DNA from 3 places in the Paenibacillus sp. PL2-23 genome. Region 3 is predicted to be linked to each of the others. Evidence: a T-box and tRNA genes for the amino acid it is inferred to sense, from the RefSeq annotation. Region 3 holds a T-box; the other regions hold tRNA genes.
The links. The T-box of region 3 lies ahead of leuS (leucine--tRNA ligase). A T-box ahead of a tRNA ligase gene usually reads a tRNA of that ligase, here a tRNA-Leu.
Positions count from the first base shown of each region.

Region 1 (7,478 bases), 1.2 Mb from region 3:
CTGGGAGAGTAGGACGTCGCCAAGCGGGTATATCATAGATGAAGCGACTTATCTCTCCCTTGGGAGAGTATCGGAAACTTGATCGATGAATACTCAAGAAGCTGAACCGATGTTTAATGAAGTCTCCGATGCCGACCTCGAAGTCATTCGAGAAGTTGATGCAATCGGTGCGGAATGGACGTCGCCAAGCGGATTTTTCTTGTCATGAATATGTCGAATGAACCAACATTTTCTTGTTGCAGAAGTCGAGTAGACATGGTAAGATACAAATCCTGTCGCAGCAGTGCGGCATTGCACCTTGAAAACTGGATAACGAAAGTAACAAGAAGATGCAAATCTTCTGCTGAAACATCCTTTAGCTGAAATTAAACTAGCAGCGAGCTAAGCTTTGCGAAAGCGAGCCAAGCCGTTGCGAAAGTGAAGGTTGTTCGAGATTGTCCCGACATCTTTTTATTTTGTTTAAACCACCACATCATCTGTGTGAGGGGTGAAACAAAGTAAAAACGGCGGGCAAGCCGAATCAACCGGAACGATAGGTTAAGCTAATAAGAGCGCACGGAGGATGCCTAGGCACCAGGAGCCGAAGAAGGACGTGGCGAACAACGATACCGCCTCGGGGAGCCGTAAGCAGGCTTTGATCCGGGGATTTCCGAATGGGGAAACCCAGCTGGGGTAATGCCCAGTTACTCTTGACTGAATACATAGGTCAGGTAGAGGCATACCGGGGGAACTGAAACATCTAAGTACCCCGAGGAAGAGAAAACAAAAGTGATTCCGTCAGTAGCGGCGAGCGAACGCGGATTAGCCCAAACCAAGGAGCTTGCTCCTTGGGGTTGTAGGACGTCTCACATGGAGTTACAAAGGTGTTGGTTAGGCGAAGAGGTCTGGAAAGGCCCGCTAGAAGAGGTAAAAGCCCTGTAACCAAAAGCCAGCACCCTCCGAGACGGATCCTGAGTACGGCGGGACACGTGAAACCCCGTCGGAATCCGGCAGGACCATCTGCCAAGGCTAAATACTCCCTGGTGACCGATAGTGAAGCAGTACCGTGAGGGAAAGGTGAAAAGCACCGCGGGAGCGGAGTGAAAAAGAACCTGAAACCGTGCGCTTACAAGAAGTCAGAGCCCGATTAATGGGTGATGGCGTGCCTTTTGTAGAATGAACCGGCGAGTTACGATCACGTGCAAGGTTAAGGTGGAAAGCCGGAGCCGCAGCGAAAGCGAGTCTGAATAGGGCGCCATAGTACGTGGTCGTAGACCCGAAACCGTGTGATCTACCCCTGTCCAGGGTGAAGGTGCGGTAACACGCACTGGAGGCCCGAACCCACGAATGTTGAAAAATTCGGGGATGAGGTGGGGGTAGCGGAGAAATTCCAATCGAACTCGGAGATAGCTGGTTCTCCCCGAAATAGCTTTAGGGCTAGCCTCGGTGATGAGTGTCGTGGAGGTAGAGCACTGATTGGGTGCGGGGCCCGCCAAGGGTTACCAAGTCTAGTCAAACTCCGAATGCCATAGACATGCTTACCGGGAGTCAGACAGTGAGTGCTAAGATCCATTGTCAAGAGGGAAACAGCCCAGATCATCAGCTAAGGTCCCCAAGTGTGTGTTAAGTGGGAAAGGATGTGGAGTTGCACAGACAACCAGGATGTTGGCTTAGAAGCAGCCACCATTTAAAGAGTGCGTAATAGCTCACTGGTCGAGTGACTCTGCGCCGAAAATGTAACGGGGCTAAACACACCACCGAAGCTATGGCATGTCGCAGCTTTCACTTTGTTCTGGTTAGAGACGGGACATTAGTCAGAATCAACCGCTTAGGTTGTTCAAGATTCTGACCAAATGCCCCAGGCTAAACCACACCAGATTGAAGTGAAGGCTGCGACTTGGGTAGGGGAGCGTTGAATGTAGGTTGAAGTCAGACCGTAAGGACTGGTGGACAGCATTCAAGTGAGAATGCCGGTATGAGTAACGAAAAGACAAGTGAGAATCTTGTCCGCCGAAAGCCTAAGGGTTCCTGAGGAAGGCTCGTCCACTCAGGGTAAGTCGGGACCTAACGCGAGGCCGAAAGGCGTAGTGGAAGGACAACAGGTTGATATTCCTGTACCACCGAAAATCGTTTGAGCGATGGGGTGACACAGAAGGGCAGTGACGCGGACTGATGGAATAGTCCGTCCAAGCAGTGAGGCTAGTTGGTAGGCAAATCCGCCAACTGTAAGGCTGGGCTGTGATGGGGAGCGAAAATTGCAGTAGCGAAGGTCATGTACTCCGGCTGTCAAGAAAAGCCTCTAGTGAGATCAAGGTGCCCGTACCGCAAACCGACACAGGTAGGCGAGCAGAGCATGCTAAGGCGCGCGGAAGAACTCTCGTTAAGGAACTCGGCAAAATGACCCCGTAACTTCGGGAGAAGGGGTGCCTCGGTAGGGTGAATAGCCCGAGGGGGCCGCAGTGAAAAGGCCCAAGCGACTGTTTAGCAAAAACACAGGTCTGTGCGAAGCCGTAAGGCGAAGTATACGGGCTGACGCCTGCCCGGTGCTGGAAGGTTAAGGGGAGCGGTTAGGGGTAACCCGAAGCTGTGAACCGAAGCCCCAGTAAACGGCGGCCGTAACTATAACGGTCCTAAGGTAGCGAAATTCCTTGTCAGGTAAATTCTGACCCGCACGAATGGCGTAACGACTTGGGCGCTGTCTCAACGAGAGATCCGGTGAAATTTTAATACCTGTGAAGATGCAGGTTACCCGCGACAAGACGGAAAGACCCCATGGAGCTTTACTGCAGCTTGATATTGGACTTTGGTACGATCTGTACAGGATAGGTGGGAGCCATCGAGCCCGGAGCGCCAGCTTCGGTGGAGGCGTCCTTGGGATACCACCCTGATCGTATCGGAGTTCTAACCTGGTACCGTGAATCCGGTACAGGGACCGTGTCAGGCGGGCAGTTTGACTGGGGCGGTCGCCTCCTAAAATGTAACGGAGGCGCCCAAAGGTTCCCTCAGAATGGTTGGAAATCATTCGAAGAGTGCAAAGGCATAAGGGAGCTTGACTGCGAGACCTACAAGTCGAGCAGGGACGAAAGTCGGGCTTAGTGATCCGGTGGTACCGCATGGAAGGGCCATCGCTCAACGGATAAAAGCTACCCTGGGGATAACAGGCTTATCTCCCCCAAGAGTCCACATCGACGGGGAGGTTTGGCACCTCGATGTCGGCTCATCGCATCCTGGGGCTGAAGTAGGTCCCAAGGGTTGGGCTGTTCGCCCATTAAAGCGGTACGCGAGCTGGGTTCAGAACGTCGTGAGACAGTTCGGTCCCTATCTGTCGCGGGCGCAGGAAATTTGAGAGGAGCTGTCCTTAGTACGAGAGGACCGGGATGGACGTACCGCTGGTGTACCAGTTGTTCCGCCAGGAGCACCGCTGGGTAGCCAAGTACGGACGGGATAAGCGCTGAAAGCATCTAAGCGTGAAGCCCCCCTCAAGATGAGATTTCCCAATTTAGTAAGACCCCTTGAAGACGACGAGGTTGATAGGTTCGGGGTGGAAGCACGGCAACGTGTGCAGCTGACGAATACTAATCGGTCGAGGGCTTATCCTAAACACATCGTAAGCATATGCTTATGACAGCTAAAGCATTTCAGCAAACTTTCGTATCCAGTTTTCAAAGTGCAAAGCCTTGAGAGCTATTCAAACGTAATTTCTTGAATTGTAGCGTATTTTCTGAATCAACTCTTGAAGCTGTTCATCGAAAAACGCGATATTCCCTGATAGCTCAGTTGGTAGAGCACTCGACTGTTAATCGAGTTGTCACAGGTTCGAGTCCTGTTCGGGGAGCCATACAGAGAGGTGTCCGAGTGGTCGAAGGAGCACGATTGGAAATCGTGTATACGTTAACCGCGTATCGAGGGTTCGAATCCCTTCCTCTCTGCCAGTAAGGCCCGTTGGTCAAGGGGTTAAGACACCTCCCTTTCACGGAGGTAACAGGGGTTCGAATCCCCTACGGGTCACCAGTATGGAGGATTAGCTCAGCTGGGAGAGCATCTGCCTTACAAGCAGAGGGTCGGCGGTTCGATCCCGTCATCCTCCACCATTCATATAACGACGCGGGGTGGAGCAGCTCGGTAGCTCGTCGGGCTCATAACCCGAAGGCCGCAGGTTCAAATCCTGCCCCCGCAACCAAAACTTTTTCTTGTGGAGCTGTGGTGTAGAGGCCTAACATGCCTGCCTGTCACGCAGGAGACCGCGGGTTCGAATCCCGTCAGCTCCGCCATTTTTTTACCAAGCAATATGCCGCTGTAGCTCAACTGGTAGAGCAACTGACTTGTAATCAGTAGGTTGGGGGTTCAAGTCCTCTCGGCGGCACCATATGGCGGTCGTGGCGAAGGGGTTAACGCACCGGATTGTGGCTCCGGCATTCGTGGGTTCAAGTCCCATCGATCGCCCTCTAATGTTGGGGATTAGCCAAGCGGTAAGGCAACGGACTTTGACTCCGTCACGCCTAGGTTCGAATCCTAGATCCCCAGCCATTTTTTTTTCGAGAGCCATTAGCTCAGTTGGTAGAGCACCTGACTTTTAATCAGGGTGTCGTAGGTTCGAGTCCTACATGGCTCACCAGTTTCATACGCGGTTGTGGTGGAATGGCAGACACGCTATCTTGAGGGGGTAGTGGGCGTACGCTCGTGGAGGTTCGAGTCCTCTCAACCGCACCATACAACTCCATATGCGGTCATGGCGGAATTGGCAGACGCGCTAGATTCAGGTTCTAGTGTCAGCAATGACGTGGAGGTTCGAGTCCTCTTGACCGCACCATCATTAGCGGAAGTGGCTCAGCGGTAGAGCATCGCCTTGCCAAGGCGAGGGTCGCGGGTTCGATTCCCGTCTTCCGCTCCATTTTTATGTTTGCGGCCTTAGCTCAGCTGGATAGAGCGTTTGACTACGAATCAAAAGGTCAGGAGTTCGAATCTCTTAGGCCGCGCCATTATTACGGGATGTAGCTCAGCTTGGTAGAGCACCTGGTTTGGGACCAGGGGGTCGCATGTTCAAATCGTGTCATCCCGATACATGAATGAAACAAGCCCTTTTATCCATCAATGGATAGAGGGGCTTGTTTCTGTTATGAGAAAAGTTTACTGACCACCCATGCGGCGGTTGAAGCCTGCAAATCTGCAGCAATTCATCCCCATGAGGAGGGGTGGAAGTGGAATTGATGCAAATGTGCAGGATATTTACCCAATTGTAGTCGTATGCAGGGTGCATGTGCTGAAAATGATGTATTATCGCAGCAATTCCCCTATTTGAGTATGAAGATGTCTAAAATGATGTATATTCGCAGCAATATGGCGTCTGAGCACCGCACCGGAACTAAAATATTAATGATGTTAACTCATCTTAAACGGAACACTGATCCTGGAGAAAAATTAAAGATGATGTAATCTAGCCAGAACCTTATTCTGCATGACATGACAGCATTCAGACCTCAAGCCACCCCGCTCAATAATTCCGATATACATAGGGATTCTCAGGCTCCGGGATGGCCTCCCAGGAGGTGACGCGAAGAACGGGTATGGTCTGCTTGAACGGCTGGTACAGCTGAGAGGTCAGCACCCCCGACACATGAACCCAATCATCGTTGTTCAGCGTTGTCCCTTTGGGAAACTCCACGAGCATGCCGAAGATGCCGGAGTCAGCAACGCAATGAATAAACCCAAAGCGGAATACGAAGTAATGGCTGTCCTCGACTTGTTCTCCCTTGTATGCAAAGCCGGTAAAAGAGATATTTTTCCCCATAAATGTGCCTGGGAAGTTGTAGATAACCTCCATACCCTTCATATAGTTGCTGTCATCCAGCGCGATGGTGTCTAATCCAACAAAATCCTTGAGCTCCTTGTTTTTGAGCTTATCGTAGCCCTCCTGGCCATAGAAGACGCTCGAGTCCGGCTTCAGGAATTGATGCTCGCCAGGCATGCCGTCCGACATTTGCTCCAGCTCGGCTGGGAAGGAGAAGCCTTTGGCTTTGACAAAGCTGGAATCCAGCGTCTGCACCGGCAGGAATATACCTGTAACGATGGGCACAAACAGAATGAGATAACCGACGCCACGCTTCCATCTGGACTTTGGCTCATGAGAATGGCCAAACACGTCTTCCTCATGATCATGATGGTGTGAATGGGGATGTTCATGATCGTGATGAGCGCAGCAAGAGTTGTCATGGGCTGCTTGTCTGGTGGCAGAAGCCGAGTGCTCGGAGGCTGGAATGGACGGCTCCGTATCTGCCGGCAGACTAGCATCCTCCAGCCTTTTTTTGGCCTTTTCCTCCATTTGCACCCGGACAAACTCAACAACGCACAGCACCAGCAACAACACGATCGCGCTTATGGACAGATAGGCGTATTTGGTATTAATGTATTTGTTCAGCTGGCCTTCCTGATGAATAATAGCGAATAGAAGGGCAAAGCCGACCAATATGGCAAATCGAATCATGTGACAAACCTCCCGACTAACAAGGATGCGGTAAAGGTGCTAACGGCCACAAGGGCAATGAGCGCCAATACAAATTTGGTGCGGAACGTGCCGAGCAGCATCAGCGTGTTCTTAATGTCAATCATCGGGCCGAACACGAGGAACGCGGAGATGGAGCCCAGCGAGAAGGTGCTGCGGAACGATGATGCGATGAAGGCGTCTGCTTCCGAGCACAGCGACATGGTGAAGGCCAGCGCCATCATAACCAGTGACGCCGTAACGGGATTGTTGCCGATTTGAAGAAGGGAGGACGTTGGTATAAAGGTCTGCATGCTGGCCGCGATAAATGCGCCAAGAACCAGATATTTGCCCACCGAAAAAAACTCGTCCACCGCATGCGTCAGCACCGATCCCATACGTGGAAAAAACCGCTTGGCCGGAGGGGCTGGAGCAGGCGTCTCCGAGGCAGCCGCAACCGCCTGTTGGGCGGGGCTGTAGTCTCGAAGCGGCAAAATCGGGAACCAATAGGCGACTGCGACCGACGCGATCAGCGCAACTGCGAAAGCCATGCCTGCGCGGATGGCGACAACTCGCCAATCATTGCCGAATGCGACGAACGTCGAGAACAAGACGATGGGGTTGACGATGGGGCCTGTCAGCATAAACGCGATGCCGGCGTTAAGAGGCACGCCCTTCTTCAGCAATCTTCTGGTGATAGGCACTATGCCGCATTCGCAGGACGGGAACAAGAGACCGACGCTGCAGCCGAACAGGGAGCTGAGCAATCGGTTTTTGGGCATGATGCGGGAGATCCACTGCTCCGTAATAAAGGATTGAATGAAGCCGGATACGATAACCCCGACAAGCACAAATGGAATGGCCTCCATCAGCATGCTAAGAAATATGGTATTTAATTGTAGGAACGTATTCATCTTGCGTTCACCTGCCTGGAGGAAATGGGGCATACATCACTTGCTTGACCCTATTAAATATAGCACATATCCCTTCAAAACTTCATGCCGGCAAAACACAAAAAAGC
Region 1 is NZ_CP162129.1:1,279,920-1,287,397, forward strand. Features, by position in the region: rRNA gene rrf (5S ribosomal RNA) at 1-25, shown strand, start outside; gene AB1S56_RS05450 (hypothetical protein) at 86-208, shown strand; rRNA gene AB1S56_RS05455 (23S ribosomal RNA) at 536-3,578, shown strand; tRNA gene AB1S56_RS05460 (tRNA-Asn) at 3,742-3,817, shown strand; tRNA gene AB1S56_RS05465 (tRNA-Ser) at 3,821-3,911, shown strand; tRNA gene AB1S56_RS05470 (tRNA-Glu) at 3,916-3,990, shown strand; tRNA gene AB1S56_RS05475 (tRNA-Val) at 3,995-4,070, shown strand; tRNA gene AB1S56_RS05480 (tRNA-Met) at 4,083-4,159, shown strand; tRNA gene AB1S56_RS05485 (tRNA-Asp) at 4,174-4,250, shown strand; tRNA gene AB1S56_RS05490 (tRNA-Thr) at 4,270-4,345, shown strand; tRNA gene AB1S56_RS05495 (tRNA-His) at 4,350-4,422, shown strand; tRNA gene AB1S56_RS05500 (tRNA-Gln) at 4,432-4,506, shown strand; tRNA gene AB1S56_RS05505 (tRNA-Lys) at 4,519-4,594, shown strand; tRNA gene AB1S56_RS05510 (tRNA-Leu) at 4,604-4,689, shown strand; tRNA gene AB1S56_RS05515 (tRNA-Leu) at 4,703-4,789, shown strand; tRNA gene AB1S56_RS05520 (tRNA-Gly) at 4,796-4,870, shown strand; tRNA gene AB1S56_RS05525 (tRNA-Arg) at 4,882-4,958, shown strand; tRNA gene AB1S56_RS05530 (tRNA-Pro) at 4,965-5,038, shown strand; gene AB1S56_RS05535 (TIGR03943 family protein) at 5,471-6,460, opposite strand; gene AB1S56_RS05540 (permease) at 6,457-7,371, opposite strand.
Region 1: it encodes a tRNA-Leu, which carries the amino acid that the T-box ahead of leuS (leucine--tRNA ligase) is inferred to sense. The anticodon was not compared.

Region 2 (7,478 bases), 1.7 Mb from region 3:
AAGCCCCCCTCAAGATGAGATTTCCCAATTTAGTAAGACCCCTTGAAGACGACGAGGTTGATAGGTTCGGGGTGGAAGCACGGCAACGTGTGCAGCTGACGAATACTAATCGGTCGAGGGCTTATCCTAAAAGTACCCCACAAAGTGAAGCGTAGGCTTCGAGGAGTAATCCGATTACTTTGCGGGGGCCCCAAAAAGGCTTCAGCTAAAAAAGTTCAGCAAACTTTCGTATCCAGTTTTCAGGGCGCAAGCCTTGAGAAGCATTGAAGCGTATGTTCAGGAGCAGCTCTTGAAGCTGTTCATCGAAAAACGCGATATTCCCTGATAGCTCAGTTGGTAGAGCACTCGACTGTTAATCGAGTTGTCACAGGTTCGAGTCCTGTTCGGGGAGCCATACAGAGAGGTGTCCGAGTGGTCGAAGGAGCACGATTGGAAATCGTGTATACGTTAACCGCGTATCGAGGGTTCGAATCCCTTCCTCTCTGCCAGTAAGGCCCGTTGGTCAAGGGGTTAAGACACCTCCCTTTCACGGAGGTAACAGGGGTTCGAATCCCCTACGGGTCACCAACTTTATTAAAAAATGACTTGCATTCATATAACCTAGTGTGTTATGATATAAAAGTCGCTCATGGAGGATTAGCTCAGCTGGGAGAGCATCTGCCTTACAAGCAGAGGGTCGGCGGTTCGATCCCGTCATCCTCCACCATTCAAATAACGACGCGGGGTGGAGCAGCTCGGTAGCTCGTCGGGCTCATAACCCGAAGGCCGCAGGTTCAAATCCTGCCCCCGCAACCAATTACCTTCGGAGTCATCCGGGTAGTTATAATGTGGAGCTGTGGTGTAGAGGCCTAACATGCCTGCCTGTCACGCAGGAGACCGCGGGTTCGAATCCCGTCAGCTCCGCCATTATTACGTCATTAGGCTCGGTAGCTCAGTTGGTAGAGCAGAGGACTGAAAATCCTCGTGTCGGCGGTTCGATTCCGTCCCGAGCCACCATTCAAGTTAATATGCCGCTGTAGCTCAACTGGTAGAGCAACTGACTTGTAATCAGTAGGTTGGGGGTTCAAGTCCTCTCGGCGGCACCATTTGGAGGATTAGCGAAGTGGCCAAACGCGGGAGACTGTAAATCTCTTCCTTCGGGTTCGGTGGTTCGAATCCATCATCCTCCACCATTTAGGGGCATAGTTTAAAGGTAGAACAAAGGTCTCCAAAACCTTTGGTGTGGGTTCGATTCCTGCTGCCCCTGCCAGATAATCTCTAAAGTGTGTCATATGGCGGTCGTGGCGAAGGGGTTAACGCACCGGATTGTGGCTCCGGCACTCGTGGGTTCAAGTCCCATCGATCGCCCCATTACAACACACAAATTGAAACATATTGTTGGGGATTAGCCAAGCGGTAAGGCAACGGACTTTGACTCCGTCACGCCTAGGTTCGAATCCTAGATCCCCAGCCATTATTCGCGGAAGTGGCTCAGCGGTAGAGCATCGCCTTGCCAAGGCGAGGGTCGCGGGTTCGATTCCCGTCTTCCGCTCCATTTATTTACGGCGCCATAGCCAAGTGGTAAGGCAGAGCTCTGCAAAAGCTTTACCCCCAGTTCGAGTCTGGGTGGCGCCTCCACAATTCCATAGTGTGCGGCCTTAGCTCAGCTGGATAGAGCGTTTGACTACGAATCAAAAGGTCAGGAGTTCGAATCTCTTAGGCCGCGCCATCTTTTTGAATAATTGCCGGTGTGGCGGAATGGCAGACGCGCGCGACTCAAAATCGTGAGGGAAACCGTGGAGGTTCGAGTCCTCTCACCGGCACCAACTATGAAATCAAGCTCTTGGGATTCCTATCCTAAGAGCTTTTGTTTTGTGTCTTTTAATTTGTATTGTGTCTGTTATCTAGTCCATGCTTCTTGGTTACCGCAGCTCCTGCAGCTGAAAATGTAATTGGGCCATCGACCCGCTGGCCCGTACGATTGCCAATCCGTATTCCCCGTTGCGATTGCCGTATGGAGTAAGATCCAGCTCCAGATTGCCGCAGAATGCTACTCGATATTCATAAGCGCCCAGCCTTACGCTAATGGAATGCTCATTGTGGCTAATGGTCGTAATCTCCTGTCCATTAGTCAGCAGTACAGGGAAACGAACGTAAATATCTTGCTCCGATGGGGTGTCCAGGCGCGACGTCCATTTGAGTCCCTGATGGCATAACTCATAATCCTCGACAAGCTTTCCGTCAAATCCTAATGCGGATCCTTCGTATTTCAAGGTAAATCGCACCAAGTCGGTTCGCTCTTCATGTACAATCAGTTCATGAGCGAGATCATCCCCACATTGGGATAGATAACGAATATCTCCCTGATCAGTCTTCCAGCCGGCTGATATAGAAGCGGCTATTCTTGCAACGCCATCCTTAAGGAGGCATCCAGCGCCAGCAGATAGCGGCACGGACAAGGCCAGCTCTGTTGGAACCCCGGCTCTATGCAGTCGTCCCAGTCCTGTTGAATCATAAGTGGGATTGCCAGAAGTATCGATTTGTAACGAATAGCCACCGGCATTGGCGTATATGAACCCAAAATGATTGTCTACTTTCTTTATATAACCGCCTGTTTCCGCAGGACAGACGCACTCGGGGATCGAATCATCGGCGAACCAGTAACCGATACAGAGAAAGGCGCCGAGCGTTATCATATATTTTTCGTAAAATCCATAGCTCTCCGTTCCGTAATTCAGCTCGATAGGATACATATTCTTAATATGCCGCGGGGGAGTTGCATACAGCCACCGCATAACGGATTGTACCGCCAAATGCGCACTCCGTTTAAAGGCTCCGGCAAGCTCCAGCTCACCTAGCTGCTTATAACGCGATGCTTCATACTCAGCGTTGGCTGCAATCAGTATCTCATTAAACAGGAATTGATTACTTCTGCCTCCATAAGGAAGTTGGAAGGCAGCGGATTGTGTATATAAGCTCATGATTCCGGCATTGCGCAGATGATCATCCAATCTGTCTGCGTATTCGCCTTCATATGCGAACCCCATCATGAGCTGCAGCTGGCAGCGTGTTGTCAGATCATAAAGAATGGGACAGCCCGGATCCATGTACATGCCATCCATGTTGAAGCGGAGCAGCTGCAGGGGCCAGTGCTTGGAGAAATATGCAGTTGTATCCGTTAAGCCTTCCGTTTCTCTCAAAAATTCTCCAACCATATTGTAAACATTAATATTGTGCAGCTTATTTGTGTCCTCTGTGCGCCTCAGCACGGAGCCAAAGTGGACATATGGATCTACTTGACGAAGATAAGAAAACCACGCTTTCTCCTGCTGGCTTGAATAATTCCCCTTCATGAGCTTTAACGAAAACATGATTTCCTTGATCGAGAAGTCAGCGATCATATTCTCCCGTAATGTAATTATCTCTTGGCAGCATTCTGTCATCATATCGTTCCATAATGAAAGAAGCTCTTGTTTTCTGCCTGCAGCGATTAGACAGCTTAGAACTGTCATTAGCCGGGAGTAAACTTGTAGATCTAACTTATCTCTCTGTTGGATACGCTCCAAGCTGTAAGCATCAAAGCTCATTTCCATCATATCCAAATACGTTTCCTTCGTAATGCCAGTCGAGATCATACCTTGATTCCTCCTATGAGATGAATAATATATGGATTTTGTTTAGTTTAACATTCTCTTTATTTAAAGGTCGATTGACGATTTATCGTTTTATCTTAACAATATTTTGTTTTTCAATTAAAATAACGATAAACTCCCCATTTTGCTTTCTATGAAGGAGACGCAGAAATATGCTTAAAGTTCACGGTGTTATGCAGCTGCAAGGTCATTCAACTTGGTCGCATCGAGTTATGGTTCAACCCTATGACCTGCTGCTTCTGATTACTGCCGGCAAGCTTGTCTATCAATGTAATGACGACATTTATCCACTTGAAAAAGGACAAATTGTATATATCCCCAAAGGAACAAGCCGTATTGGAATCCATAACGGTATGGCCCATGAAAAGTGGGTGCTGCGATTTATATGTCAAGGGGTGGAGGATGAGCTGAGCATGCTGGCTGGACAGGAGACTATTGTTCTTCGTACAGGTCGTTACTATGAAATGGAGCAATTGTTCTCAAAGCTCAACCGATATTGGAATGAAAAAGATCCTTGCTTTGAAACCTTGTGCCAGGCAATTGCAGTAGAAATGCTGGCGCTTGCCAACAGGGAAATCATATTCGAGGGTAGATCAGCCGAGGCTGGAAAATGGGGGTACTTGCAACAGACTTTCCATTACATTAAAGAAAATTACCGTTCATCTCTATCTATCGAGGAGCTCGCTGAACAGGTGAAAAAAAACAAATCATATCTCATTACAGCGTACAAAAAAAAGTATGGGTATACACCTCTGGAGCATATGCACAAAATTCGTATATCAAAGGGGGAGGAGCTGCTGCAGAACTCTACCCTCACTGTTGAAGCCATCGCCGCTCGACTCGGCTACTGTGACGCGTCTTACTTCTATCGGAAGTTCAAGAAAGAGACGGGCCTCTCCCCGTCCGCTTACAGGATGCAGGTATGATAACCTGCCAGCAAAGAGGATATTTCATCATAACGTGGAATGTCTAATGAGGTTCTACTGCAAGAATGGAGGTGCATCATGAAATTTCAGTTTTCGATTCGAACCATTCTGATCGTTGGTTTTCTATCCGTCATTGTGCCCACCTTTGTATTTATGATGCTGAACCACTTCTATTCCAGGGACATTGTTCGCGTGAAGGTGGCCGAGACTTATCGTAACACGCTGGATTTGTTTGTAGGACAGACCGATGATAATCTCGATGAGATTACGAATTACTTGACTAATATGGCGATTCTGGACGTTGATGTCGGCATGCTAATGTCATTCCCCATCAACAGCGATTTGTATACGCTTACAAAAATTCGTATTGATACGAAGCTGAAGCGAGACGTAGATGTATACAGTGTAATCGACAGCGTATTTGTTTATCATCAGCATGACATCATCTTGGGCACAAATAGCGATTACAGCGATGCAAAAGCGATAATTGAGACGCATATGAAGGACCGAACGGTTGAAAAAAACGACTTCACGGGAGATCGGTATCGCAAATGGGAGGTTCGCTTCGATCAGCGTATGCCGGGGCAGTTTTTTCTGCTGAACAGCATCGAGGTATCAAACGGCATGCACGTGGGAGCGGTTATTCGCGTAATCGACGTGAATGAAAGGCTGACGACCCAGTGGAATGATGGGGATATCGGCTATGCGGGCATTTGGCTGAGGGAGGGCGAGGAGCTGAAGGAGCTCCTCACTGAGGTCGATCCTCCGGTTCAGACCAAAGGAATGGCGATAACGAATGCCGCCTTTCAGACGTTGAAGAACGAGCGGAACGGCCAGTCCTTTCTTGTGATGAACCGTCCCAGCCGGCTGGTGGAATTCGCCTTCCAGGTGATAGTACCGGAGGAGGCGCTGCTTAAGGAGCTGATGTTTTTCCGCAATGTGGCGTTGTTCGCCCCGATTGGTCTCGTGCTTATCTTGTCCATGTATCTGATCATCATTCGAAGGACATTGTTCAAACCGCTGCAGGAGCTTATTGCAGGTATGAGGAAAATTTCGCACGGCTTGCTGGATGTAAGGCTGAAGCGAGGCAAAACCATCGAATTCGAATTTCTTGGCGATACGTTTAATAAGATGGCGGAGCAAATCAAAACGCTCAAGATTGACGTTTACGAGGAGCAGCTGCGTGTGAAGCAAGGCGAGCTCAGACAGCTGCAGGCGCAGATCAATCCTCATTTTTATATGAACAGCCTGAATATTATATATAACCTGGCGGCGCTGAATGATACGGAATCCGTCAAAAAAATGTCGCTGCACCTCGCGGATTACTTCCGCTTCATTATGCGTACGAATCGCGATACGATTACGCTTGGCGAGGAGCTTGCCCATATCAGCAACTATATAACGATTCAGCATATGCGGTTTCCAGGACGGCTTATATGCGAGGTGGAGGCGGATGCAGAGGTGCAGCAGATAGCGATTCCGGCCTTGACCCTGCAGCCTTTTGTGGAAAATGCCATTATTCATGGCTTCAAGAACCGAAGAAAGCCGCTGCATATCCATATTGCCGCCCATAGGATGGAGGATCCGGGTGGCAGCTCCACGCTTGCCCTGACCGTTACGGATAATGGCACAGGTTATCCGGAGGAGGTGCTGGATGGGCTTCGACGGAAGCAATTCAAGCCGCAAGAGGGGAGCTCCGGTCTCGGCATAATGAATGTCGTCGACCGACTGTCCATTCTATACGGAGACGCCGTTTCCATCGTCTTCTCCAATGTGGAGGAGGCCGGAGCGAGAGTGGAGCTGCTTATTCCGCTGCATCAGCAGCAATTGGCCAAGGAGTTGAGCTGATGATGTACCATCTGCTTATTGTAGATGACGAAGATATTGCGATTCGCGGCATCCGCCATGGGATCGATTGGTCGGATACTGAAATTGCGGAGCTGTTCGAAGCATACGATGCCGAAGAGGCCAAGGAAATTATGCTGCGGGAACGCATCGATATCGTGCTGTCGGATATTGATATGCCCAGCGAGAACGGGATCCAGCTGCTGCGATGGGTCAACGAGCATCGTCCGGATACGGTGACGCTGTTTCTTACCGGACATGCCGATTTCTCTTATGCGCAGCAGGCTGTGCATTTGGATTGCTTTGATTATTTGCTCAAGCCTATTGACCATGCAGAGCTGAAGAGCTGCATCGCCAAGGCAATCGGGAAGATCAAGGCCCAAAGGCAGACGCGGCTTATTGAGGATACCTACAGCCAATATGCCCAGCAATGGCGGTGTCAGCGCCCTGTGCTGGTGGAGAGGTTCTGGCAGGATTACATGCATTATCGCTTGCCTGCAAGCCCTGAGCGGCTGCAGCCTATTCTGGATATGTATGAGCTGCCGCTGGCAGCCAGCGGCTCCGTTCAGGCGGTGCTGGTGAGCATCGAGCAATGGCGGGAGCAATGGTCGGCGCGGGATGAGGAAATTATGACGTATGCGGTCAAAAATGCGGCGGAGGAGCTGCTGCTGGACGGCGGCGAGGGGGCTGTTGTACAGGAGCCTAATGGCATGCTTTACGTATTGCTTTACAATCCAACAGCAGCCTGCCAGGAGGCGATGAACACACGCTGCAAGACGTTTATACAGCAATGCCAGGCTGTGCTTCACTGCCAGCTGTCCTGCTATATCGCAAGCCCATCTACACTGCAGGAGCTGCGAAGCCGGCTGCATACCTTGATGGAGCTGGAGAAAAACAATGTCAGCCGCTGCGGCTCCGTATGGACGGATGACAAGGAGAGTAAGGCCGACGCAAGCTCATCCAGCCGCACCTCCTTCCAAGTGTCGGACTGGAGCCTGCTGCTGACTCTGGGCAAACGCACGGAGCTGGCTTATCGCATTGACGAATGCTTTGACCGAATGACGGAGCAGCAAAC
Region 2 is NZ_CP162129.1:4,214,469-4,221,946, reverse strand. Features, by position in the region: rRNA gene AB1S56_RS18620 (23S ribosomal RNA) at 1-129, shown strand, start outside; tRNA gene AB1S56_RS18615 (tRNA-Asn) at 319-394, shown strand; tRNA gene AB1S56_RS18610 (tRNA-Ser) at 398-488, shown strand; tRNA gene AB1S56_RS18605 (tRNA-Glu) at 493-567, shown strand; tRNA gene AB1S56_RS18600 (tRNA-Val) at 631-706, shown strand; tRNA gene AB1S56_RS18595 (tRNA-Met) at 719-795, shown strand; tRNA gene AB1S56_RS18590 (tRNA-Asp) at 830-906, shown strand; tRNA gene AB1S56_RS18585 (tRNA-Phe) at 921-996, shown strand; tRNA gene AB1S56_RS18580 (tRNA-Thr) at 1,010-1,085, shown strand; tRNA gene AB1S56_RS18575 (tRNA-Tyr) at 1,089-1,172, shown strand; tRNA gene AB1S56_RS18570 (tRNA-Trp) at 1,176-1,249, shown strand; tRNA gene AB1S56_RS18565 (tRNA-His) at 1,275-1,350, shown strand; tRNA gene AB1S56_RS18560 (tRNA-Gln) at 1,379-1,453, shown strand; tRNA gene AB1S56_RS18555 (tRNA-Gly) at 1,460-1,534, shown strand; tRNA gene AB1S56_RS18550 (tRNA-Cys) at 1,544-1,617, shown strand; tRNA gene AB1S56_RS18545 (tRNA-Arg) at 1,632-1,708, shown strand; tRNA gene AB1S56_RS18540 (tRNA-Leu) at 1,724-1,805, shown strand; gene AB1S56_RS18535 (hypothetical protein) at 1,902-3,614, opposite strand; gene AB1S56_RS18530 (AraC family transcriptional regulator) at 3,785-4,558, shown strand; gene AB1S56_RS18525 (histidine kinase) at 4,637-6,406, shown strand; gene AB1S56_RS18520 (helix-turn-helix domain-containing protein) at 6,406-7,478, shown strand, end outside.
Region 2: it encodes a tRNA-Leu, which carries the amino acid that the T-box ahead of leuS (leucine--tRNA ligase) is inferred to sense. The anticodon was not compared.

Region 3 (7,478 bases):
GCTGTCGAGCGTCACGTTCGTGCTTCGGATCTGCACATCCTCCGGCTCGTTCATATACGCGGAGGCAAGTCTGCGAATGGCATCCGGCATCGTCGCGGAGAGAAGCATCGTCTGGCGCGCTCGCGGCGTCTGTGTTATGATGCTCTCCACCTCGGGGAGGAAGCCCATATGCAGCATTTGGTCCGCCTCATCCAGCACAAGCATAGACAGCTTGCCTAAGCTCACCGTGCCTCGCGTCATATGGTCGATGAGACGCCCAGGCGTCGCTACAACGATGTGCGGGGCGCGCTGCAGCTTGCGAATTTGCGCTTCGACATCCTGACCGCCATAAGCGGCAAGCACGTTCGCCTCGAAGGCCGGAGCGAGCTTCTTCAGCTCCATCGTGATCTGAATGGCCAGCTCGCGTGTTGGCGTCAGAATGAGCGCCTGCACCTGCTCCTTCTGCGTCTGGATACGCTCCAGAATCGGGAGCGCGAAGGCCAGAGTTTTGCCCGTGCCGGTCTGCGCCTGCGCGATGACGTCGTGCCCTTTCATTAATATAGGTATGGTCTGGCGCTGAACCGGAGTCGGCTCGCTGATTCCGTTCATTCTCAATAATTCGTTCAGCTCCTGGGATATGCCGAGAGCTAGAAAGGCGTTAGACATGCTTGAAATTCCTCTTTTCCTATGTTCATATGAAAGTAAGTATAACAGTTGTTGGCGGCATGTGCATCTTCGATATGCATATGCTATGCTTGTATCCAGCATCTAGGAGAAGAGGTATGAGGATATGAGCGGTAACGGAATGAATAGGGCCGACATTGCGCCGGGCAAGGAAGTGAACATCGTGCTGAAGGCAGACCAGAGAACGGGCAAGCTGACGCGCGGCATAGTCAAGGATATTTTGACCAATTCACCCCGCCACCCCCATGGGATCAAAGTGAGGCTGCAGGACGGCCAAGTAGGGCGCGTCAAAGATATATTGTCGTAGCCGCGCATGGAACGGCTTGTATATAGGGGGCGGTGAGCGTGGCTTTTGGCATTAACCGTACAGAGCTGAAGGAGTGGAAGGCGGCAGTCGCGAGAGGCGAGATCGCCTACCTGACACATTATTGGCTGGACCCGCGATTCCCTGGCATTCGCACGGTGACCAAGGTAGGCTGCAGCGATCTAGAGAAGCTGGCGGCTTGGTGCAGGGGGAACGGTCTGAATCCGGCTTATATTCATAAGAGAGAGCAATATCCGCACTTTGATCTGATTGGCGACAAGCAAGCGGATATTTTGAGAAAAGAAGGGCTGTATCGTCACATAGAGCGGTTCCATATGCAATAAACGCTTGGGAGAGCGGGAGACGGGGAGTGCTGAAGGATGGATTTGGCCAAAAGAATCGAGGAAATGAGCTTAAACGGCTGGCCTGCGCTGCAGACCATATTGTATGACGGCTGGCTGCTGCGGCTCGCGAACGGTTATACCAAACGCTCCAATTCGGTGCATCCCATCTATGCGCATACGTATGACCTGGAGCAAAAAATCGCTTATTGTGAAAGCTTTTATGCTTCGCACGGACTGCCCAGTGTTTTCAAGGTTACGCCGTTTGCCCAGCCCGGGAATCTCGACGCGAAGCTGGAGGAGCTGGGCTATGAGCTCGTGGATCATACAATCGTCAAAACAGCCTCGCTCGAGAACATCCGACCTTCCCATTATGAAGAATTCAAGCTTGAGACGGAGCTTAGTCCTGAATGGCTGGCTGCGCTGGCCGGCATGCAAGGGTTAAGCGAGAGCCAGCAGGAGACGACCCGCCGCATGATGGAGGGGCTGCCGCTTCAGAAGGCATTCGTCCTGCTTCGCAGCCAAGGGGTCCCTGTGGCCTGCGGCATCGTCGTGCTGGAGCAGGGCTACGGGGGTCTGTACGATATTGTGACGGAGAGCCGGCATCGCGGTCAAGGCTTCGGCGAGGAGGTGGTCCGTCATCTGCTGTGGTGGGCCAGAGGGCAGGGGGCTCGTAAGGGCTATTTGCTGGTTGTAAAAAGCAACGCCGCGGCGAACCGCCTCTATGATAAATTCGGATATCAGCCCTTATACGAATATTGGTACCGGGTAAAACGGCAAGGGGGTAGCTCCTCCGCCAAACGCCCGCTTCAGGGCAAATAGACGTATGTGGCACGTCTATTTTCTTCAAACCGTCTGTCTCAGCACAAATAGACGTATGTGGCACGTCTATTTCCTCAAACCACCTACCTCAGCACAAATAGACGTATGTGGCACGTCTATTTTGTCCAAACCGTCTGCCGCAGCACAAATAGACGTATGTGGCACGTCAATTTCCTACAAACCGCCTGCCTCAGGGCAAATAGACGTATGTGACACGTCTATTTCCGCCAGACCGCTTACCTCAGCACATTTGCCGGAAGGCGGCGCTGGGTGCGATAGCGACACCACGTGTCGCTGTAGAGCGCCAGAACGCGGCGCTGGGTGCGGTAGCGACACCTCATGGCGCTGTCCGCGCTTGACATGACGGCGATGAAGCTACTATAATCGTGTATAAATGTTTGACCATAAATGGAAGCTTGGAAGAGGAACAGTACTTGCGACGTGGAGGCCTAGAGAGCCGGCGATTGGTGGAAGCCGGACCTGACGCGTGAGGAAGCTCGCCTTGGAGCTGTGCGTGCACCGGTAAGCTGGGGAAGCGCAACGTCTCGTCCGCGATAAGGACGTCAAGTGAGCGCAGGGCAAAGCATGTCTGGCGCTAACTAGGGTGGTACCACGGGAGATTGACCTCTCGTCCCTAGCGTTAATCCGCTGGGGGCGGGAGGTTTATTGTTTTTTTTGCAGAGTGAATGAGGAGGAATTAGTTATGAGTCAGGAGCAGCAGCGCCACGGCTATAATCCGCTGGAGATCGAGCCGAAATGGCAGCAACACTGGGATGCCAATAAGACGTTCCAGACAAAAGAGGAGCCGAATAAACCTAAGTTTTACGCCCTGGATATGTTCCCATATCCATCCGGAGCGGGGCTGCACGTCGGCCATCCAGAGGGTTATACCGCAACAGATATCGTATCCCGCTACAAGCGCATGAAGGGCTTCAACGTCCTGCACCCGATGGGGTGGGACGCGTTCGGCTTGCCGGCTGAGCAGCACGCGCTGGATACGGGCCAGCATCCCAGAGACATCACGTTCAAAAATATCGATAACTTCCGCCGCCAGATCAAATCGCTTGGCTTCTCGTACGACTGGGATCGCGAGTTCAGCACAACCGACCCGGATTATTACAAGTGGACGCAGTGGATTTTTATCCAGCTGTACAAACGCGGTCTTGCCTATGTTGCTGAGGTGCCGGTGAACTGGTGTCCCGCGCTTGGCACGGTGCTTGCGAACGAGGAAGTCATCGATGGCAAAAGCGAGCGGGGCGGACATCCCGTCATCCGCAAGCCGATGCGCCAATGGATTCTGAAGATTACGGAATATGCGGATAGATTGCTGGAGGATCTGGAGGAGCTGGACTGGTCCGAAAGCATCAAGGATATGCAGCGGAACTGGATCGGCAAATCGACCGGCGCCGAGGTGACCTTCGACATCGAAGGCCATGACGCTTCGCTGGTGGTGTTCACAACCCGTCCTGATACGCTGTTCGGGGCTACGTATTGTGTGCTGGCGCCGGAGCATGAGCTGGTGGCAAGCATTACAACAGCGGATCAGAAGGCTGCCGTGGAGGCTTACCAGGACGCCGCGGCACGGAAGAGCGATCTGGAGCGCACGGATCTTGCCAAGGATAAAACAGGCGTGTTCACAGGCGCGTATGCGATTAATCCCGTCAACGGCGCCAAAACGCCGATCTGGATCGCGGATTATGTGCTGGCAGGCTACGGCACAGGCGCGATTATGGCTGTACCGGGCCATGACTCGAGAGACTATGAATTCGCCAAGCAGTTCGACCTGCCTATCATTGAGGTCGTGCAAGGCGGAGACTTGTCCAAGGAAGCATTCACGGGCGACGGTCCGCATGTCAATTCCGACTTCCTGAATGGCTTGTCCAATGAAGCCGCTATTCAGGCGATGATCCAGCGTCTTAAGGAGATTGGCAAAGGCAAGGCTAAAGTAACCTATCGTCTGCGCGACTGGCTGTTCAGCCGTCAACGGTATTGGGGCGAGCCGATCCCGATTCTGCATCTGGAGGACGGCACGATGAAGCCGGTGCCAGAGGAGCAATTGCCGCTCCGGCTGCCTGACGTGGACGCGATTAAGCCGTCCGGAACAGGCGAGTCACCGCTGGCGAACGTGACGGAGTGGGTCAATACGGTTGATCCGGAGACAGGCATGAAGGCGCGTCGCGAGACAAACACCATGCCGCAATGGGCGGGCAGCTGCTGGTACTACCTGCGGTTTATCGACCCGAAAAACGCTAATGAAATTTGTTCGCCGGAGAAGCAGAAGGAATGGCTGCCGGTTGACCTGTATATTGGCGGTGCGGAGCACGCGGTGCTTCACCTGCTGTACGCTCGCTTCTGGCACAAGGTGCTGTACGACATCGGCGTTGTGCATACGAAGGAGCCCTTCCACAAGCTGGTGAACCAAGGCATGATTCTTGGCACGAACAATGAGAAGATGTCGAAGTCGCGCGGCAACGTCATTAACCCGGATGACATCGTCAACGAGTTCGGCGCGGATACGCTTCGTATGTACGAAATGTTTATGGGCCCGCTGGAGGCAACTAAGCCATGGAACACGAACGGAGTGGAAGGCACGTACCGATTCCTCTCCCGCGTATGGCGCCTCTTCGTGAACGAGGACGGCACGCTCAGCGCCAAGATTGGCGACGGTGAGACGACAGACGCGTTCAAGCGTGTATGGCACCGTTCCATCAAGAAGATTTCGGACGATTACGAGAACCTGCGTTTCAACACGGTCATCAGCCAGCTGATGATTTTTGTGAACGAGGCTTATAAGACGGACTCGCTTCCCAAAGAAGCGATGGCGCAGTTCCTGCAGATGCTGTCGCCGATCGCGCCGCATATCACGGAAGAGCTGTGGGAGAAGCTTGGTTACTCCGAGACGATTACGTATTCGGCATGGCCAGCGTATGAGGAGGCTTGGACAGTCGACCAAGAGGTTGAAATCGTTGTCCAGGTGAACGGCAAAATCGTGGAGCGCGTATCCATCGCGGCTGATACGAACGAGGCCGACATGGAGGCGCTTGCGAAGGAGCTCGAGAAGGTGCAGGAGCTGATCGCGGGCAAAACGATTCGCAAGGTCATTGCGGTCAAAGGCAAGCTGGTTAATATTGTAGCCAATTAATTGGCAGCCCGAAGAGGTGGGCGGACATTAGCTGAAGAACAGCTATTGGCCGTTCACCTCTTCGCCGTAAAATGCGGTTGTGACCTTAATCAGATCTTCCTTGTACTTGTCATGCGTGGTGCGAATGAGCGCGTTGAACACGCCGTCCGTATCCCGGCTGAGCAGCTGAAGCGCTTTGGCGGTAATGCCGCCGGGCACCGCGACGCGCTGCTGGATTTCCTCCGGCGTCATTCTTCCCTCTGTCAGCAGCAGGCCGGTGCCCAGCAGCATGTTGCTGGCTACCTTCACCGCTTGGCTGCGCGGGATACCGGTTTCTTCAACGGCGGCGTCAATAAATTGCTGCAGCAAAAATGCCATAAAAGCAGGTCCGCAGCTGGACAGATCGGATACGACGCGCGTGTAGCCCTCCGCGATGCGAAGCGGCTCGCTGATATGAGTAAACAGCGACTCCAGCCGTTTTTTGTCCTTCTCCTCCATGCTGTCTCCGTAGATGCAGAGGGAAACACCGCTCCACACCCTGTTTGTGATGCTGGGTATGATTTTGGCGATTTTGCAAGGCAGCTCGCCCTCCAGATGAGAGACGAGAACGGGGCTCGTAATGGACACGACGATCTGCTCCGGTCTGATGGCCGGCTTGATGTCCTCCACGACATCAATAAATTCGTGAGGCTTCACGCACAAGAACAGGATGTCGCTCCCGCAAGCCGTCGCCGCATTTGTATATTCGGCCCTCATGCCGGGATACCGGTCGGCTAACGCCTGCGCCTTGGCGTAAGTGCGGTTGCTGACCGCGATCTCCGCTGGCGACAGGGCGCCGGATGCCAGGAACGCTTCAATTAATAAGGTCCCCATCGAGCCTGTGCCGATAAATCCTACATTCATGATAAGACCTCCCATACTGGCGTGCTCGAATGCTGTGCTCTTACATCCTATTCCGCGGGACTTGTTTCATATGTCATGAATTACCAATCTTTTTGTGGAGGAGGGGGTAGGCATGTATACACGTTATAGCAGCTCTCACAGAAGCTCGAAGAACTTCATCATTATGGCTGGCTTGATTGGCGGCGCCGTGCTGCTGCTGGTCGCTGCTATCCTTGGAGGCGGGAAGGAAGAGGGGGAGATGAGCGGCTGGATGCCGCTGAATGAAGCGGTAGAAGAGAAGCTGCAGGCATACGCAGCTAAGGCTTCAGAATCGACAGCCCATGAAACGTCCGCAAAGGAGCGGGACGGGGGGACGGAGCTGCCGAAGATGGGAGAAGGCGCGACTACGGGAACGAACGGCTCATCCGGGGCTGCGAATTCTCCGGAAGCTTCCAGCTCATCCCCGGCGGGTCAAGCTTCGCAATCGGAGACGTTGGAGGGAGACGGGAGTCAGTCGGAGGCTGCCGCTCCTGCGACTGCAAGCCAAGAGGCTTCGGGCAAGCTGGATATTAACCGGGCTACAGCCGAGCAGCTGGACGAACTGAAGGGTATTGGACCGGCGAAGGCGAAGGCCATTGTGGAGGACCGCGAGCGACATGGAGGGTTTGCCAGCATTGAAGACTTGCTGAGGGTTAAGGGCATTGGGGAAAAACTTTTTGCCGAATTGAAAGAAAGCGTTGTCGCTCTGCCGTAAATGTGAGAGAATGTCAACAAGTATACATATCATGATAGATTCCAGGCGCAGCCTGGAATCTGCCAAGGAGGAGCTTTATTTATGTCCGATCAACCACGCTTTTCGCTTGACACATTAGCCGTTCATGGCGGCCAATCCATTGATCCTACAACGATGTCCCGAGCTGTTCCCATCTACCAAACCACTTCCTACGGCTTCCGGGATACGGACCATGCGGCCAACCTGTTCTCGCTGCAGGAATTCGGCAATATTTATACACGTATCATGAATCCGACAACAGATGTATTCGAGAAGCGCGTAGCCGAGCTAGAAGGAGCGCCGGCTGCGCTGGCTGTCGCGTCTGGCCAGGCGGCTATTACGTATTCCATTCTGAATATCGCGGGATCAGGCGACGAGATTGTTTCTGCGACAAGCCTCTATGGCGGCACGTACAACCTGTTCTCGACCACGCTTCCGAAGCTGGGCATTAAGGTGAAATTTGTTGATCCCTCGAATCCGGAAAACTTCCGCGCAGCGATTACGGACAAGACCAAAGCCGTGTATGCCGAGACGATCGGCAATCCGAAGGGCGACGTAATCGATCTGGAGGCC
Region 3 is NZ_CP162129.1:2,506,932-2,514,409, forward strand. Features, by position in the region: gene AB1S56_RS10560 (DEAD/DEAH box helicase) at 1-645, opposite strand, end outside; gene AB1S56_RS10565 (YwbE family protein) at 785-970, shown strand; gene AB1S56_RS10570 (hypothetical protein) at 1,009-1,311, shown strand; gene AB1S56_RS10575 (GNAT family N-acetyltransferase) at 1,348-2,130, shown strand; T-box leader at 2,539-2,769, shown strand; gene leuS (leucine--tRNA ligase) at 2,834-5,272, shown strand; gene comER (late competence protein ComER) at 5,315-6,154, opposite strand; gene AB1S56_RS10590 (helix-hairpin-helix domain-containing protein) at 6,267-6,887, shown strand; gene AB1S56_RS10595 (homocysteine synthase) at 6,969-7,478, shown strand, end outside.